DNA from 3 places in the Gordonia sp. YC-XJ4 genome. Region 3 is predicted to be linked to each of the others. Evidence: predicted binding sites of a transcription regulator. Region 3 holds the regulator's gene; each other region holds the start of a gene.

Region 1 (5,257 bases), 1.2 Mb from region 3:
GCGCTTGACCTCCGACCCGTTGTGCAGGGTGGCCCGTGACACGGTGGAACCGGCGACGAGCACCGGCGCGAGCACCGCGAACGGGGTGACCCGGCCGGTGCGTCCGACATTGACCTCGATGCCGAGCAGTTCGGTGGTGACCTCCTCGGGCGGGTACTTGTAGGCGATCGCCCAGCGGGGTGCGCGCGAGGTGGCACCGAGTCGGCGTTGCAGAGTGACGTCGTCGACTTTGACGACGATGCCGTCGATCTCGTGCTCGACATCGTGGCGGTGCTCACCCCAGTAGGCGATCTTGTCGAGAATCGCCTCTGCGCCAACGAGTTTGGTGGTGTGCGAGGACACCGGCAGCCCCCAGGCACCGAGCGCGAGGTAGGCGTCGTGCAGTGACGCCGGGCGCCATCCTTCGGTGTGGCCGATGCCGTGGCAGATCATCCGCAGCCGACGTCGCGCGGTGATCTGGGGATTCTTCTGTCGCAGCGAACCCGCTGCGGAATTGCGCGGATTCGCGAACGGCGGCTTACCGTCGGCCACCAACGAGGCGTTGAGAGTCTCGAAGTCCTCCACTCGGAAGAAGACCTCACCGCGTACTTCGAGGACGTGCGGTATCGGGTACTCGTCGGAGGCGGTCAGGCGTTGCGGGACATCGGTGATGGTGCGCGCGTTGAGGGTGACGTCTTCGCCGGTGCGACCGTCACCGCGGGTGGTGGCGTGATCGAGCACGCCGTCGCGGTACACCAACGCCAGCGCGACCCCGTCGATCTTGAGCTCGCACAGGTACTCGGTTCCAGAGCCCACCTCGTCGGCCACCCGGGCGACCCACGCTCGCATCTCGTCGGCGTCGAAGACGTTGTCCAGCGACAACATTCGCTCGAGATGGTCGACGGGCGTGAACGCGGTGGAGAAACCTCCGCCGACGAGCTTGGTCGGCGAGTCGGCAGTGGCCAGCTCCGGATGCGCCTCCTCGAGTTCCTGCAGACGCCGCAACAGCCGGTCGAACTCGCCGTCGGAGATGATCGGTGCGTCTTTGACGTAGTACCGGAACTGATGTTCACGGATCTCCTCGGCCAACGTCGACCACTGTTCTCGCACGTCGGCGGACGGACCGTCGTTTGCCACCTGATCTGCTTCTGCCACCCACCGAGCGTATCGAAACACCCCGACAGTTCTCCTCGAGCGTTCCGGCAAACATGTGCGCAGCGTGCGATGCCGGTCTCGGCCGTCGGGGGTGTCGAGGCCTCGACCATCGGGAGGGGGCTTCCTTACCGGGCGGAGGATCCCTTTTAGTCGGTGGTCGAGGTGCCGAGGAGCGTTAGCGACGAGCCGTTCTTTCGGTGGTCGAGGTGTCGAGGAGCGTTAGCGACGAGCCTCGAGACCTATTGCGCCGCTGCTGGTTCCGCCCCCGAACGGAAGTGCGCCCCGGGTCTAGAGTCCGCGGTCACCGAGTAGTTGGGCGAGTCGGTTCTCGACCGGCGAGCCAGGGCCGGGGGTGAGGATCTCGACGAGATCGTAGTAGCCGTGCCCGAGCGGGATTCGGCTGCGGCGGATTCGGTCGGTGGGCAGCATCGATCCCCGGTCGTCGCGCTCGGCGAGATCGGTATCAGCATCACCCTGTAGTGGGTCGGGTGGTGGGTGCAGGTCGGCGCGTACTTTGTCGAGGGTGGCGCGGAAAGTGGCCCCGACGTCGGGGAGTGCGTTGGTGCGTTTCGGGTTCGGTGTCGCTGCCCCGACGGGCGTGTTCTTGCGCCACCAGCACCGTCCGGCCCACGGCCCGTCACGATAAATCCCGGTCGTGAATTGTCCGGGGCCGTCGCCGACCATCCGGTTGTGTTTGCCGCAGGCGGGGGCGAGGTCACCGATGTTGGTGAGCCCACCTTTCGCGTGATCTTTGGTGGCGTGATGGATTTCGACGTGCGCGGCGGGTTGAGTACACCCGGGAAACGAGCAGTACTCACCACCGTCTTTGGCGAACAACGCGATCCGTTGTCCTTGACTCGCCAGGCGTGCCTGCCCCAAATACAGGGGCAGACTGGTGTGGTCGTCGAACACCGCCAGCCACGGCTGGCACTGAGCCGCCAACGCGATCACATCCCGGATCGGGAGCAGGGTGCCGGTCGCCGTGACTCCCATTCCGGTCTGCGCAATCAGGTCGGACAGCGATGCTTTGATGATCAGATGCGGTGGTAGGCCGCGATGGGACTGGGGGCCGAGACCGGCATCCAGTCCGGCGCGCAGGACTGCTTCCAGGGCGTCATGGTTGCGTTGGACTTGATCACGGTGATCGCGGGCTGCCGCGGCCGTCAACGCGTCGGGGTCGGCGTCTTCCCGACTGCCGGTCGGCGAATCGGGGTCGGCGGGGTTGTTCATTCCTGGGGCTGCCCACGCGGCGAGTACTACTTCGAGGTGCGCGGTCAAGGTGGGGGTCATCTGCCCGGACAACCCACTCATTTTCTGCGCGTCTTGCCGGCCGATGCGGATCTGCCGGCGGCGTTGCCGATCGGTGTCGTCGGTCAGTTGGCCGTCGGGGTCGAGGTGCGCCAACACCCGTGCCCCCAGGATCCGGAGGTCGGAGGGGGTGTGGGTGCGGGCGTAGCGGGCCATCGTGGCATCGGCCGACATTTTCTCGTCGAACGGCACTGCCGCGGGGATGCGGTCGAGCACGTCGATCACCACCGCCGCGTGCGAGGAGCCGGCCGCCCCGGACGCCATCGCTTCGGCGAGTGCCGGATATTTGGGGGCGGCGACCTCACCGGTGAAGGTGTGGAAGGTGGCGGTCGCTTTCAGTTGTTTCCACCGCCGCCACGGTTCCGACACACGGAGTAAGCCGATCATGGCGTCGGTGATCGACCCGAACCCGTATTCGCGGGCCAAATGCCGGTCGGAGAATTCGACGATCTGCCGATCGCCTTGGACGGTGACGCGGGTGATCAACTGTTCGGTGGATTGAGCGACGGTGACCAGGTCGTCGTTGGACAGCCCGGTCAAATCATCAGTGGCCAGCGAATCAACCACGCGGTGGGCGAGGGCAAGTTTCTGGGTGATCGACAAACCGGACACGTCGGGTAACGCGGTGTCGACCATGATTGCCACCCCCCGGCGATAGCGAACACATGTTTGTGTGTTGTTGTGTTCGAGTGTATGCCGGGTTTGTCGGGTTGGCAAGAGGTTGTCGAAAGTTTTTTCGTACGGGTTTGGTGGTGGGGTTCCAGCGTGGGTTCGGCTCGGTCTCGAGGCTCGGCGCCTGGGGCGCCTCGCACCTCGACCACCGATGAACGGCTCGGCGCCTGGGGAGCCTCACACCTCGACCACCGATCAAGGACGAGCCGGACAACGGACACAAGACACAGAAACTGGCACCGAAGGCGCGGTAGCGTGAAAGTCCCGCCACCGGAGTTGTCCACGTATCGAGGAGTCGACCCGTGCCACATCCGATCATGTTCGACGACGCCGACCCCTTCCTCATCCGCGTACGCAGAGTGGCTCTGGCATTCCCCGACGCCACCGAGGTGGTCGCGCACGGCCGACCAACATTCCGGTGCGGCAAGATGTTCGGCAACTATGGCGGTGGCGAGAAAGGCGGAATCCGCCACGACCGTTCGGTGTTGTTCCTCGCCGACCCAGCCGAGCGTGCGGCGCTCGTCGAGGATCCGAGGTTCTTCGTCCCCGCCTACTTCGGACCCGCAGGTTGGCTCGGCATCCTGCTCGACGACGCCACCGACTGGATCGAGGTCGCCGAGCTACTCGACGCGAGCTACCGCCAAATCGCACCGAAGCGGTCGATCGCGAAACTCGATGCCCGAGAAAGCATGTGACCGCCCGCGCGACGATCGCCACGACGAAACCGGCGCAGCGAACGATCCCATGACAACGCCGTCGCCGCCGTCAGCGGGCTGGGCCGCAGTGCGTCCCGCGACAGCAGCGCCGCGCCACGCGCGACGGTGGACGCTGACGCCTTGGAGCGGTGACCCGAATCGAACGGCGGCTGCGGATCGTATTCGATCACGAGCTGAATGGCCTTGGCCCGTTCCTCGCCGGCGATCTGCCCGGCCAGCCACAGTGCCAGATCGATCCCCGCAGACACCCCGGCAGCCGTCACCACTTTCGCCCCGTCACCCTCCCCCGTCGCTGCGCTCGCCCCGTCACCCTCCCCCGTCGCTGCGCTCGCCCCGTCACCCTCCCCCGTCGCTGCGCTCGCCCGGACCACCCGCTCATCCGACACCGGCGTCGCTCCGAACATCGACAACGCGGCCAGCGCGGACCAGTGCGATGTCGCGCGCCTGCCCTCCAGCAGTCCGGCGGCCGCCAGCACCACCGAGCCGGTACACACAGAGGTCATCCACGACGCGGTCGTCGATACATCAGCCAGCCACGCCAGCAGCCGCTCGTCCCGCGCCGCCTTCGCGCACCCGGGACCTCCCGGAACCAGCACGACGTCGGGATTCGGTGTCTCGGCCAACGAATGCGTGGCCCCGACCAGCAGAACACCGGAGTCGGCCACGATCGGTCCCGGCTCATGCCAGACGAATCGCACCTCGGCATCCGGAAGCATGCGCAGCACCTCGTACGGGCCCACGAAGTCGAGAGCGGTGAACTGCGGGTAGACGACGATCGCGATGCGGGTCATGCGGATTCCCCCTGACGTGTTCGGATGGTCATTGCCTGCCGGCCGTCGATCAGCGACAGGATCGGCGGTAACGGTCCGGCGATATCCCCACACGCCGCGAGAACACACGTCGCATGGTCTCTGCCGAGCCGAATCCGGATCGGGCCGCCACGACAGGCATCGGATCGTCACTCTCTTCGAGGTGCCGACGGGCGGCGTCGGTCCGAATCCGCTCGACGTAGACGCCCGGCGACTCGCCGACCTCGGCGGTGAACACCCGGGTGAAATGCCGCGGACTCATCGCAGCGATCGCCGCGAGGTCGGTGATCGGGTGCGGCGCTGCGGGATCGTTCTCGATGGCGTCCTGCACGTCTCGGATCGGACGTCGCCGGGCCCGTGGCATCCACACCGGCGGCGCGAACTGGGACTGCCCACCCGGACGTCGGAGATGCAAGACCAGCCACCGCGCAACAGACTGCGCAAGCTCGGTGCCGTGGTCCTCCTCCACGAGTGCCAGAGCGAGATCGATGCCCGCGGTGACACCGGCCGCCGTCCACACGCGCTCGGAGCTGTGGATGAAGATCGGGTCGGGATCGACCTGCACGGCCGGATATTCGGAAGCCAACAGCTGTGCCGAAGCCCAGTGCGTGGTCGCGC
Region 2 (5,257 bases), 2.6 Mb from region 3:
CACACCGCGGACGAATGGGATGCGCGGTATCGCGATACCGACAGGTTGTGGACGAGCGACGTCAATCCCGCACTACCGATCGAGGTTTCGGACCTGACGCCCGGTACTGCGCTCGAGGTGGGTTCCGGCGAGGGAGCAGACGCCCGGTGGCTCGCCGACCACGGCTGGCAGGTCACCGCGCTCGACATCTCCCAGGTCGCCGTCGACCGCGCGCGGGAGATCGATACGCGTCCGGCGATCACCTGGTTGCAGGCCGATCTCGTCGCCGACGATGTCCCGGGTCGCGATTTCGCACTGGTCACCGCCCACTACTTCCCGATCGCGGCGGCCGATGTGGCGGTGGCGCGCAAGCTCATCGACGCGGTCGGACCAGGCGGAACGCTGCTGATGGTGGCACATGCCCCCGAGGGTGTGCGTGCCCACGGCTTCGATCCGGCCGACTACGTTCAGCCCGACGACATCGCCGAGATGCTGGGCGACGGTTGGCAGGTGATCACACACGAGACGCGGGAACGGGGGCGCCCCGCCGGCGGCGGTCACCACATCAACGACGTGGTGCTGCGGGCGCGGCGCACGTAGGTGCTAGTTCTGGCCGTGAGCGTCGACGACGCGCGCAATCCGTTCGATCGCTTCGGTCAGTACCTCGGGTGAGGACGCGACGTTGATTCGCGCGAATCCTTTGCCTTGATCGCCGAAGGCGGGACCCCGGTGGAGGGCGACGCGCCCTTCGTCGAGGATCGGTTCGGCCGGGTCGTCCCCGAGGCCGGTGTCGCCGAAGTCGAGCCAGGCGAGGTAGGACGCGTGCGGTCGGGTGTAGCGGATCTGTGGAAGATGTTGCGCGAGAAGCTGCTCCAGCAGGTCGAGGCTGTCGCCGATGGTGTTGAGCGTCGCTGCGAGGTAGTCGTCGCCGTGGGTGTAGGCGGCCGCGGAGGCTGCACGGCCGAGAATGCTGGTCCGGAAGGCGACCTCGTGCGGTTGGCGTCGAACGACGGCGCGCATGAGGTCGCTGCCGACTACGGTGAGCGCGCACTTGGTGCCGGCGATGTTGAACGCCTTGCTCGCGGAATGGGCGGCGATGCCGACCTTGCGAGCGGCACCGCTGACGGACAGGAACGGCACGAAGGGTGGAGCCTCCGGCGTGATGTCCGGCGGGTGCACCAGCGGGGCGTGGATCTCGTCGCTGACGACGACAGCACCGTGATCGTCGGCCATCTCGGCCAGGGCGACGAGATCCTCGCGCGGATGCACGAGGCCGAGCGGATTGTGCGGATGGCACAGCAGGATTGCGCGTGTCCCTGCAGCGAATTCCGCGCCGATCGCGTCGAGATCGAGGCGGTAGCCGGTGGGACGGGTCGAGTCTGCGACCAGGGGTACCTGGTGGAGGCGGCCGCCGGCTTCCGGGATGAGTTCGAAGAACGGCGGGTACACCGGCGGCGTGATGATCACTCGGTCGCCGGGTGAGATCGCGGCCCGGAGTGCTTCGACGATCACCACGCTGACGTCGGTGGTGAGGTGAACGTCGTCGGGGTCGACGCGCCAGCCCCAGTGCCGTTCGGCGAACCCGGAGAACGCCGGTCCCACACTGCCGGTGGTGCCGGCGTAGCCGAGGTCGGAGGTCTCGATCTGGGTGCGCATGGCGTTGGCCACGACCGGCGCGATCGGATAGTCCATCTCCGCCACGAACAACGGCAACACGTCGTCGGGGTAGGTGCGCCACTTCTCGCTGTTGCGCCGACGCAGCTCCGCCAGCGACGGTGTCGCCGGTCTCGGCAGCTCTCGACTGGTCATGTCCTCTTGTCTAGCACCGCTGCGGGCTTTTCGATGTCGGCTGTCGGGGGTCTCGAGCCGTTCTTTTCGGTGGTCGAGCAGCCCATCGGATCTTTCGTCCCGGTGGTCGAGGTGTCGAGGAGCGCTAGCGGAGTTCCCTTTTCTTCCGGTGGTCGAGGTGTCGAGGAGCGTTAGCGACGAGCCGTTCTTTCGGTGGTCGAGGTGCCGAGGAGCGTTAGCGACGAGCCTCGAGACCTGTTGCGCCGCTGCTGGTTCCGACCCCGAACGGGTGCACGCCCCGGGTCTCGAGTCCGCGGTCACCGAGTAGTTGGGCGAGTCGGTTCTCGACCGGCGAGCCAGGGTCGGGGGTGAGGATCTCAACGAGGTCGTAGTAGCCGTGCCCGAGCGGGACTCGGCTGCGGCGTATCCGGTTGGTGGGCAGCATCGATCCCCGGTCCTCGCGCTCGGCGAGATCGGTATCGGCATCACCCTGTGGTGGGTCGGGTGGTGGATGCAATTCCGCGCGGATGCGGGCCAGCGCGTCGGCATAGGTGGCCCCGACGTCGGGGAGTGCGTTGGTGCGTTTCGGGTTCGGTGTCGCTGCCCCGACGGGCGTGTTTTTGCGCCACCAGCACCGTCCGGCCCACGGCCCGTCCCGATATATGCCGGTCGTGAATTGTCCGGGGCCGTCGCCGACCATCCGGTTGTGTTTGCCGCAGGCGGGGGCGAGGTCACCGATGTTGGTGAGCCCACCTTTCGCATGATCTTTGGTGGCGTGATGAATTTCGACGTGCGCGGCGGGCTGAGTACACCCGGGAAACGAGCAGTACTCACCACCGTCTTTGGCGAACAACGCGATCCGCTGGCCTTGACTCGCCAACCGCGCGCGCCCCAAATACAGGGGAAGACTGGTGTGGTCGTCGAACACCGCCAACCACGGCTGGCACTGAGCAGCCAATGCGATCACATCCCGGATCGGGAGGAGGGTGCCGGTCGCGCTCACCCCCATCCCGGTCTGCGCGATCAACTCCGACAGGGTGGCTTTGATGATCAGATGCGGCGGTAGGCCGCGATGGGATTGGGGGCCGAGACCGACATCCAGTCCGGCGCGCAGGACCGCCTCCAACGCATCATGGTTGCGTTGCACCTGATCACGATGATCGCGGGCCGCGGCAGCCGCCACCTGTTCGGGATCAGCGTCTTCCCGCCTCCCGGTCGGCGAATCCGGATCGGCGGGATTGTTCATTCCGGGGGCCGCCCACGCGGCGAGTACTGCTTCGAGGTGCGCGGTGAGGGTGGGGGTCATCTGCCCCGACAACCCACTCATTTTCTGCGCGTCTTGGCGGCCGATGCGGATCTGGCGGCGGCGTTGCCGATCGGTGTCGTCGGTCAGTTGGCCGTCGGGGTCGAGGTGCGCCAACACCCGTGCCCCCAAGATCCGGAGGTCGGACGGGGTGTGGGTGCGCGCGTAGCGGGCCATCGTGGCGTCGGCCGACATTTTCTCGTCGAACGGCACTGCCGCGGGGATGCGGTCCAGCACGTCGATCACCACCGCCGCGTGCGACGAGCCGGCCGCCCCGGACGCCATCGCTTCGGCGAGTGCTGGATATTTGGGGGCGGCGACCTCACCGGTAAAGGTGTGGAAGGTGGCGGTCGCTTTCAATTGTTTCCACCGCCGCCACGGTTCCGACACACGCAACAATCCGATCATGGCGTCGGTGATCGACCCGAACCCGTATTCGCGGGCGAGGTGGCGGTCGGAGAATTCGACGATCTGCCGATCCCCCTGGACCGTGATGCGGGTGATCAACTGTTCGGTGGATTGAGCGACCGACACCAGGTCGTCGTTGGACAGCCCGGTCAAATCATCAGTGTCCAGCGAATCAACCACACGGTGGGCGAGGGCGAGTTTCTGGGTGGTCGACAACCCGGACACGTCGGGTAACGCGGTATCGACCATCATTTCTCACCCCCCGGCGATAGCGAACACATGTTTGTGTGTTGTTGCGTTCGAGTGTATGCCGGGCTTGTCGGGTTGGCAAGAGGTTGTCGAAAGTTCTTTCGGGCCGGTTCCAGCTGGGGGTTCGGCTCGGTCTCGAGGCTCGGCGCCTGGGGCGCCTCGCACCTCGACCACCGATCCGGGACGCACCTCGACCACCGATAGAAGGGCTCGGTCACCGATTCGAGGGCTCGACCACCGATGGGGTGCGTCTCGATCGCCGATGGGTAAGCGTCCCAGCAGTGGCAGCGCCGAGGTAGTATTCGCCCATACGTTCGATGCGCATATGCGCCGAATAGAAGGGCTCGACCGATGCGTATCGACAGCGGGACGAGGCGGGAGGCGTCGATTCTGCACGCCGACCTGGACTCCTTCTATGCCTCCGTCGAGCAGCGTGACGACCCGGCTCTGCGTGGTCGACCGGTCATCGTCGGCGGCGGAGTGGTGCTGGCCGCCAGTTACGAGGCGAAGGCGCGCGGTGTCCGCACGCCCATGCCCGGCCGGGAGGCGCGAGCACTGTGTCCCGATGCGATCGAGGTTCGCCCACGGTTCGAGGCGTACATGGAGGCCAGTCGAGCGGTCTTCGAGATCTTTCGCGACACAACGCCTCTCGTCGAGGGGATCTCCGTGGATGAGGCATTCCTCGATGTGGCCGGTCTCCGGCGTCTCGTCGGCGATCCGGTCGCCATCGCCGAGACCCTGCGGTCCCGCGTACGCACCGAGGTCGGCCTACCGATCACGGTCGGCCTCGCGCGCACGAAGTTCCTCGCCAAGGTGGCAAGCGCCGTCGGCAAGCCCGACGGGCTTCTCGAGGTCGCGCCGGGTACCGAACTGGCTTTTCTGCACCCGCTTCCGGTTCGCCGACTCTGGGGTGTCGGCCCCGTGACGGAGGCCAAACTCGCCGACGCCGGGGTTGCGACGGTTGGCGACATGGCGCGTCTGGGCCAGAAGGCGTTGTGCCACATCGTCGGTCCCGGCGCCGGCCGCCACCTGTTCGCGCTGTCGCTCGCGCAGGACCCGAGGCGTGTCGAGACCGGCAAGCGGCGCAGTTCGATCGGCTCTCAGCGGGCCTTGGGCCGCAGGCCCCGGCCCGAGGCCGAGATCGAGGCGACGATCATCGCCATCGTGGAGCGGCTCGGCAAGCGACTGCGCGGTGCCGATCGTGTCTGCCGAACCGTGGTGCTGCGCTTGCGTTTCGACGACTTCTCCCGCGCCACGCGCTCGCGCACACTGCCCGAGGCCACCGACCGCACCCAGGTGCTGATGGGTTGCGCCCGGGCGTTGTTCGACGACGCCCTGCCCCTCATCCGGGAACGCGGGTGCACGCTGATCGGGCTGTCGCTGGCCAACCTCGACGACTCCGACTCGCTGCAGATGACCCTGCCCTTCGACGACGACCATCAACCGGAACTCGACGCCGCGATGGACGAACTCCGTAACCGCTTCGGCCGGGACTCCGTCACCCGAGCAGTGCTCGTAGGACGCGACCAT
Region 3 (5,257 bases):
GTCTCCACCGTCGAGAACCGGCGACCGCATGCGCTGCAGGAGCGGCGCCGACGGATCGCCTGCCCCTCGTCGGCAACTCGGGAGTCGATGACCTTGGTGTCATCATTCCTGCAGAACGGGCAGCGCATACACCGACAATACCGCCCCACCGCGGTGGAACAGCCGTGTGATCGCCTACCCCGGTCGTCACCGGTAGGCGGGTACCAGCAGTGCCTGACCGACCTGGAGCCCGCTGCCGGACATCTCGTTCATCCGCGCGATCTCGTCGATGACGGCCTGCCGGGGCAGGTCGGGCGCGACCCGTGCGGCAACCGAGTTCAGCGATTCCCCGGCACGTACGTGCACGACCTCGGTGGCCGCGGGCGTCGGCGTGGTCGACTGCTGGTAGTCGCTACCGGCCACGGCCACCAGCCACACCAGCAGCGCCAGGGCGACACCGGTCAGCACGGCCACCATCGCACCGGTACGGCGAGCGGTGCGGTGCGCGGTGACCCGCGGGCCGACCGGAGTTGCGCAACGGGTGCCCGCAACCGCCGGAAGGCGGCGCGCACCGGTCCGGGCCGGGCCCGCATATGCCGGTCGTCGGCGGGCCGGGTCGCGCTCGAGCGTGCGCCGCTCTGGGAGGCGACGGTCGGACGACCGGTGTTCGGGCGCGCGGTGTTCGAGCACCCGGTGTTCGAGCGCCCGGTGCTCGACGGTTGCGCGGGCCGGCATCGACGCCCCGCGGCGAACGGCGGCGGCGCGGTGAGCCGTCCGGCGGGACCGAACGGGCAGGTCGTTGGTGCCCGGCGCGGTGGGCAGAAGTACGGTCGGCATGGCGTCTCCCTATCTCGATCATGCATTCGAAGAACGGATGTTCGAGTTCTACCACGGGGCACCGACAATTTCTCGCGACACGTCGAACACATGTTTGAGGTTGCCTGTCGCCTCGGCTACCCTGGCCGGTGTTCAGCTCTCCACAGGGCCCGTCAACCAGGGCGTACCCCGCGAGGATGTGCGCACCGACCGAAAGGATGCGAACCCCATGAGTGAGAAGAAGGGCCGCTCGGGTGACCCCGACGCGGCGACCGTCACCGATCCGGACGACGCCGTCGCGACCGGCCCGATCGATCCCGCGGCCGTCGAGGCCGCGCTCACCCCGCGCCAGAAGGGCGTGCTCGATGTGATCCGCAAGTCCGTGCGCGAACGCGGGTATCCGCCGAGCATCCGCGAGATCGGCGACGCCGTCGGCCTGGCGTCGACCTCATCGGTCGCGCATCAGCTGCGAACCCTCGAGCGCAAGGGTCTGCTCAAACGCGATCACAACCGACCCCGCGCGGTGAACGTCCAGGACGGCGATCCCACGCCCACCGACGACAACCCGAATGCGTCGAACCTCCCCACGCCGACGTTCGTGCCGGTTCTGGGACGTATCGCGGCCGGCGGGCCGATCCTGGCCGAGGAGGCCGTCGAGGATGTCTTCCCGCTGCCGCGTGAACTCGTTGGCGACGGGTCACTGTTCCTGCTGCGCGTCGTCGGTGAATCGATGATCGACGCGGCCATCTGCGACGGCGACTGGGTGGTCGTTCGTCAACAGAACGTCGCCGACAACGGCGACATCGTCGCGGCGATGATCGACGGCGAGGCGACGGTCAAGACCTTCAAGCGCAAGGACGGCCATGTGTGGCTGATGCCGCACAACGACCTGTTCGAGCCCATCCCCGGCGACGACGCCGCGGTGCTGGGCAAGGTCGTGACGGTGATGCGCCGCATCTGAGCGGAGTCACACCCGCCGGCCCGCTCAGCCGAACGGCTCAGCTGCGCAACGCTTCCGCGGCCGCGGCACGCGCATCGGCCGGTGAGGCGGTCGCCAGTGCAGCCTGCGCGGCGGAGCGGCACGCCTCGCGGTCGACCTCGGCGAGCTTCGCTCCCACCGCGGGCGCCGCGGCCGGGGCGCTCGACAGCGAGGTGACGCCGAGCCCGACCAGGACACACGCGAGCAGCGGATCGGCGGCGGCCTCGCCGCACACCCCGACCGGTGTCGCACTGCGGGTGCCCGCCTCGGCGACGGTGGCGATCAGCGAGAGCACCGCAGGCTGCCACGGGTCGGTGAGCCCGGCGAGCTCGGCCGACATCCGGTCGGCGGCCATTGTGTACTGCGTCAGATCGTTGGTGCCGATCGAGACGAAGTCGACCTCGGCGAGGATCGCCGGAGCGAGGATCGCCGCCGAGGGGATCTCGATCATCACCCCCGCCACCAGCCCGCGACCGCGGACCTCGGCAGCGAATTCGGCGGCTTCAGCGGCCGAGGCGATCATCGGCGCCATCACCCAGGGCGTGGTGCCGGTCGCCTGCGCGGCGCGGGCGATCGCGTCGAGTTGACCGGCACGGATCTCGGGATGTGTCGCGGCGATCCGGTTGCCTCGTACGCCCAGTGCGGGATTCGCCTCGGTGCCGTGATCGACGAACTTCAGCGGCTTGTCCGAGCCGGCATCGAGCGTCCGGACCACGACCTTCTTGCCGTCGAAGGCCTCGATGACCTCGCGGTAGAGCGCAGCCTGCTCGTCCACCGACGGTTCGTCGGCCCGATCGAGGAAGGCGAGTTCGGTGCGGAACAGACCAACCCCCTCGACGGGGTACGCCGTCGCCGCCCGCGCCGAGAAGCCGTCGGCGACGTTCGCCAGGATGGCCACCTCCACACCATCGGCGGTGCGCCCGGGCCCGGTCCATCCCGCGATCGCCTCCGCCTCCCGACGACTCTGCTCCACCTCGTCCCCGGCCCGCGCCGGATCGGGGTGAACGACAACGGTTCCCGCGGTTCCGTCGACGAGAACGGGCGTGCCCGCGGGTACGTCGTCGAGGCCGGCGACCGCCACCACGCACGGAATCCCCAGTTGGCGGGCGATGATCGCGGTGTGGCTGGTCGGCCCACCGAGCCGGGTGGCCAACGCGGTGATCAGTTTCGGATCGAGTCCGGCGGTGTCGGCCGGCGCGAGGTCGTCGGCGAGGAGCACCGACGGCTCGTCGGGCACGGGGACCCCGGGCTCGGGCTCGCCGAGTACCTCGGCCACCACCCGATCACGGACGTCGTTGAGGTCGGTGATGCGCTCGGCCATGATCCCGCCGAGCTTGGCGAACATCGCGGCGAACTGTTCGGTGGCCGCGGCGGCCGCGGCCGGGGCCGGGGTCCCGTCGGCGATCAGCTTGGTGACCGTGCCGATCCACCCGCGGTCCTCGGCGAGGCCCGCGGTGGCGATCAACACCTCTGCGGCGGCACCCGAGGCGTGCGAGGCGCGCTCACGCAGTCGCGCGGCGACCACGGCCGCGGCATCGACGAAGCGGGCCTTTTCGGCCTCACGGTCGGCCTCGTCCACCACATGTGAGCCCGGATCGGCGGGCTCGGCCCTCACCCGCTCGCCCGGACGGACGACCGGCCCGTAGGCCTTGCCGCCGACGACGGGCGTCCCGTGCAGCGTGGTGTCGGCATCCGACGCACTGCTTTCGGTCTGCGTGTGCTGGGGGCGAACCTGTTGATCCACGGTTCCGGCCTTTCCTCGTCCTTCAATGATGCGGTCGTTCGGTGGTGCGGGCGTTTCGGTGATGCGGGTCGTACTGGTCAAGCGGTCGTTCTGTGTGATCCGACCAGGCTTCCGATGGATGTGAAACACCGGTACGTCACCACCTCTTGTGATCGAAGTTACAAGAAATCCTTGACTTGTCAACACAAACAGGCGTAAACACAGATATATCAACACCGGGTCCCACAGAAACCCACATGGGGTCGGTGGTCGGAAAGAGATCGGAGAGACGTGTACGCGGAAGAACGACAGCAGGCGATCGCCGAGCTGGTCCGCTCGAAGGGCCGCGCCTCGGTGAGCGCGCTCGCCGAGCGCTTCGAGGTCACCAGCGAGACGGTGCGACGCGATCTGGCGAGCCTGGAACGCGCCGGCCATCTGCAGCGCGTACACGGTGGCGCGGTTCGGCCCGGCCTGGTCCAGATCGTCGACGAGCAGGGCATCGGCGAGCGCGAGGCCAGCCATGCCGATCAGAAGGTGGCGATCGGCCGTGCGGCGATGCGTTTCCTGCCGCCCGACGGCGGCTCGCTCGCGCTCGACGCCGGCACCACCACCTACCAGGCCGCACTCAACATCCCCACCGACCGACGCCTGAGCGTGGTCACCAGCAGCCTGCCCCTGGCCACGCTTCTTGCCGAACATCCCAGCGCCACACTGCATCTGGTGGGAGGGCGAGTTCGCAGTCTGACGCAGGCCGCAGTCGGCGCCGACACCGTGTCCCGACTGCGGCAGTTTCGCTCCACGGTCGCCTTCATCGGCACCAACGGGGTCAGCGAGGGGCTTGGACTGTCCACGCCGGACCCCGAGGAGGCGGCGGTGAAGTCGGCGCTGGTGCGCTCGGCGCAACGCGTGATCGTGCTCGCCGACTCCTCGAAGATGAATCGCGAGGACTTCGCCGGTTTCGCCGACCTCGACGACGTCGATGTCCTCATCACCGACGCCGGTATCGATCCCACCTTCTCCGCGGTGCTCTCCGCCCGCGGCATCGAGGTCGTGATCGCATGATCCTCACCGTCACCGCCAACCCGAGTCTCGATCGCACCCTGGAGATCGCCGGCCCCCTCCAGCGCGGGGAGGTGCAACGCACCGTCGGTGTCCGCGCCGAGCCGGGCGGCAAGGGCGTCAATGTTTCCCGCGTCATCGCCGAGGCGGGTCTGACCACCCTCGCGGTCCTACCGGCGCGCAACGGCGATCCGCTGCTGACCGCGTTGGACCAGGTCGGACTTCGCCACGAGGCCCTCGCCGTGCCCGGCGAGGTGCGGTCGAACATCACCATCGCCGAACCCGACGGCACCACGACCAAGATCAACGCCTCCGGCCAGTTCCTAGACGCCCGTCAGGTGCGTGCGTTGACCGACCTCGTCTTGGCCCGCGCGGCCGGTGCCGACTGGGTGGCCCTGTGCGGATCGCTGCCACCGGGTGTCGCCGACGACTGGTATCGCGTACTCGCCGACCAGCTCATCGCGCGCGGACACCGCGTCGCCATCGACACCTCGGGTGCTCCCCTGACGGCAGCGGTGACCGGACGCGTCGACCTGATCAAGCCGAACGAGTATGAACTCGCCGAGGTCAGCGGTGCCGATCCGGAGATCCTGCGTCACGCCGCCGCCGAGGGCGATCTGTCGCCCATCGTCTCGGCGTCGGCCGACATGGCGCACCGCATCGGCGGCGCCGTGCTGGCCACCCTCGGTGCGGCCGGCGCA

The links. The regulator LexA, encoded in region 3, represses DNA repair genes until DNA is damaged. The targets are predictions, from matches to a motif close to CGAACANNTGTTCG.
Region 1: AC5ZH6_RS16660 (HNH endonuclease signature motif containing protein) is a predicted target of LexA. The motif match lies at 3,101-3,114, and genes of this name have one in related genera.
Region 2: AC5ZH6_RS27400 (HNH endonuclease signature motif containing protein) is a predicted target of LexA. The motif match lies at 3,751-3,764, and genes of this name have one in related genera.

Annotation. Positions count from the first base shown of each region.
Region 1 covers NZ_CM183447.1:3,735,117-3,740,373, forward strand. The annotation lists gene ligA (NAD-dependent DNA ligase LigA) at 1-1,134, opposite strand, end outside; gene AC5ZH6_RS16660 (HNH endonuclease signature motif containing protein) at 1,423-3,078, opposite strand; gene AC5ZH6_RS16665 (MmcQ/YjbR family DNA-binding protein) at 3,417-3,809, shown strand; gene AC5ZH6_RS16670 (DJ-1/PfpI family protein) at 3,749-4,621, opposite strand; gene AC5ZH6_RS16675 (GlxA family transcriptional regulator) at 4,671-5,257, opposite strand, start outside.
Region 2 covers NZ_CM183447.1:6,103,192-6,108,448, reverse strand. The annotation lists gene AC5ZH6_RS27410 (class I SAM-dependent methyltransferase) at 1-579, shown strand, start outside; gene AC5ZH6_RS27405 (MalY/PatB family protein) at 583-1,788, opposite strand; gene AC5ZH6_RS27400 (HNH endonuclease signature motif containing protein) at 2,003-3,727, opposite strand; gene dinB (DNA polymerase IV) at 4,079-5,257, shown strand, end outside.
Region 3 covers NZ_CM183447.1:2,548,071-2,553,327, reverse strand. The annotation lists gene nrdR (transcriptional regulator NrdR) at 1-128, opposite strand, end outside; gene AC5ZH6_RS11285 (LysM peptidoglycan-binding domain-containing protein) at 187-816, opposite strand; gene lexA (transcriptional repressor LexA) at 1,025-1,756, shown strand; gene AC5ZH6_RS11275 (putative PEP-binding protein) at 1,794-3,518, opposite strand; gene AC5ZH6_RS11270 (DeoR/GlpR family DNA-binding transcription regulator) at 3,789-4,559, shown strand; gene AC5ZH6_RS11265 (1-phosphofructokinase family hexose kinase) at 4,556-5,257, shown strand, end outside.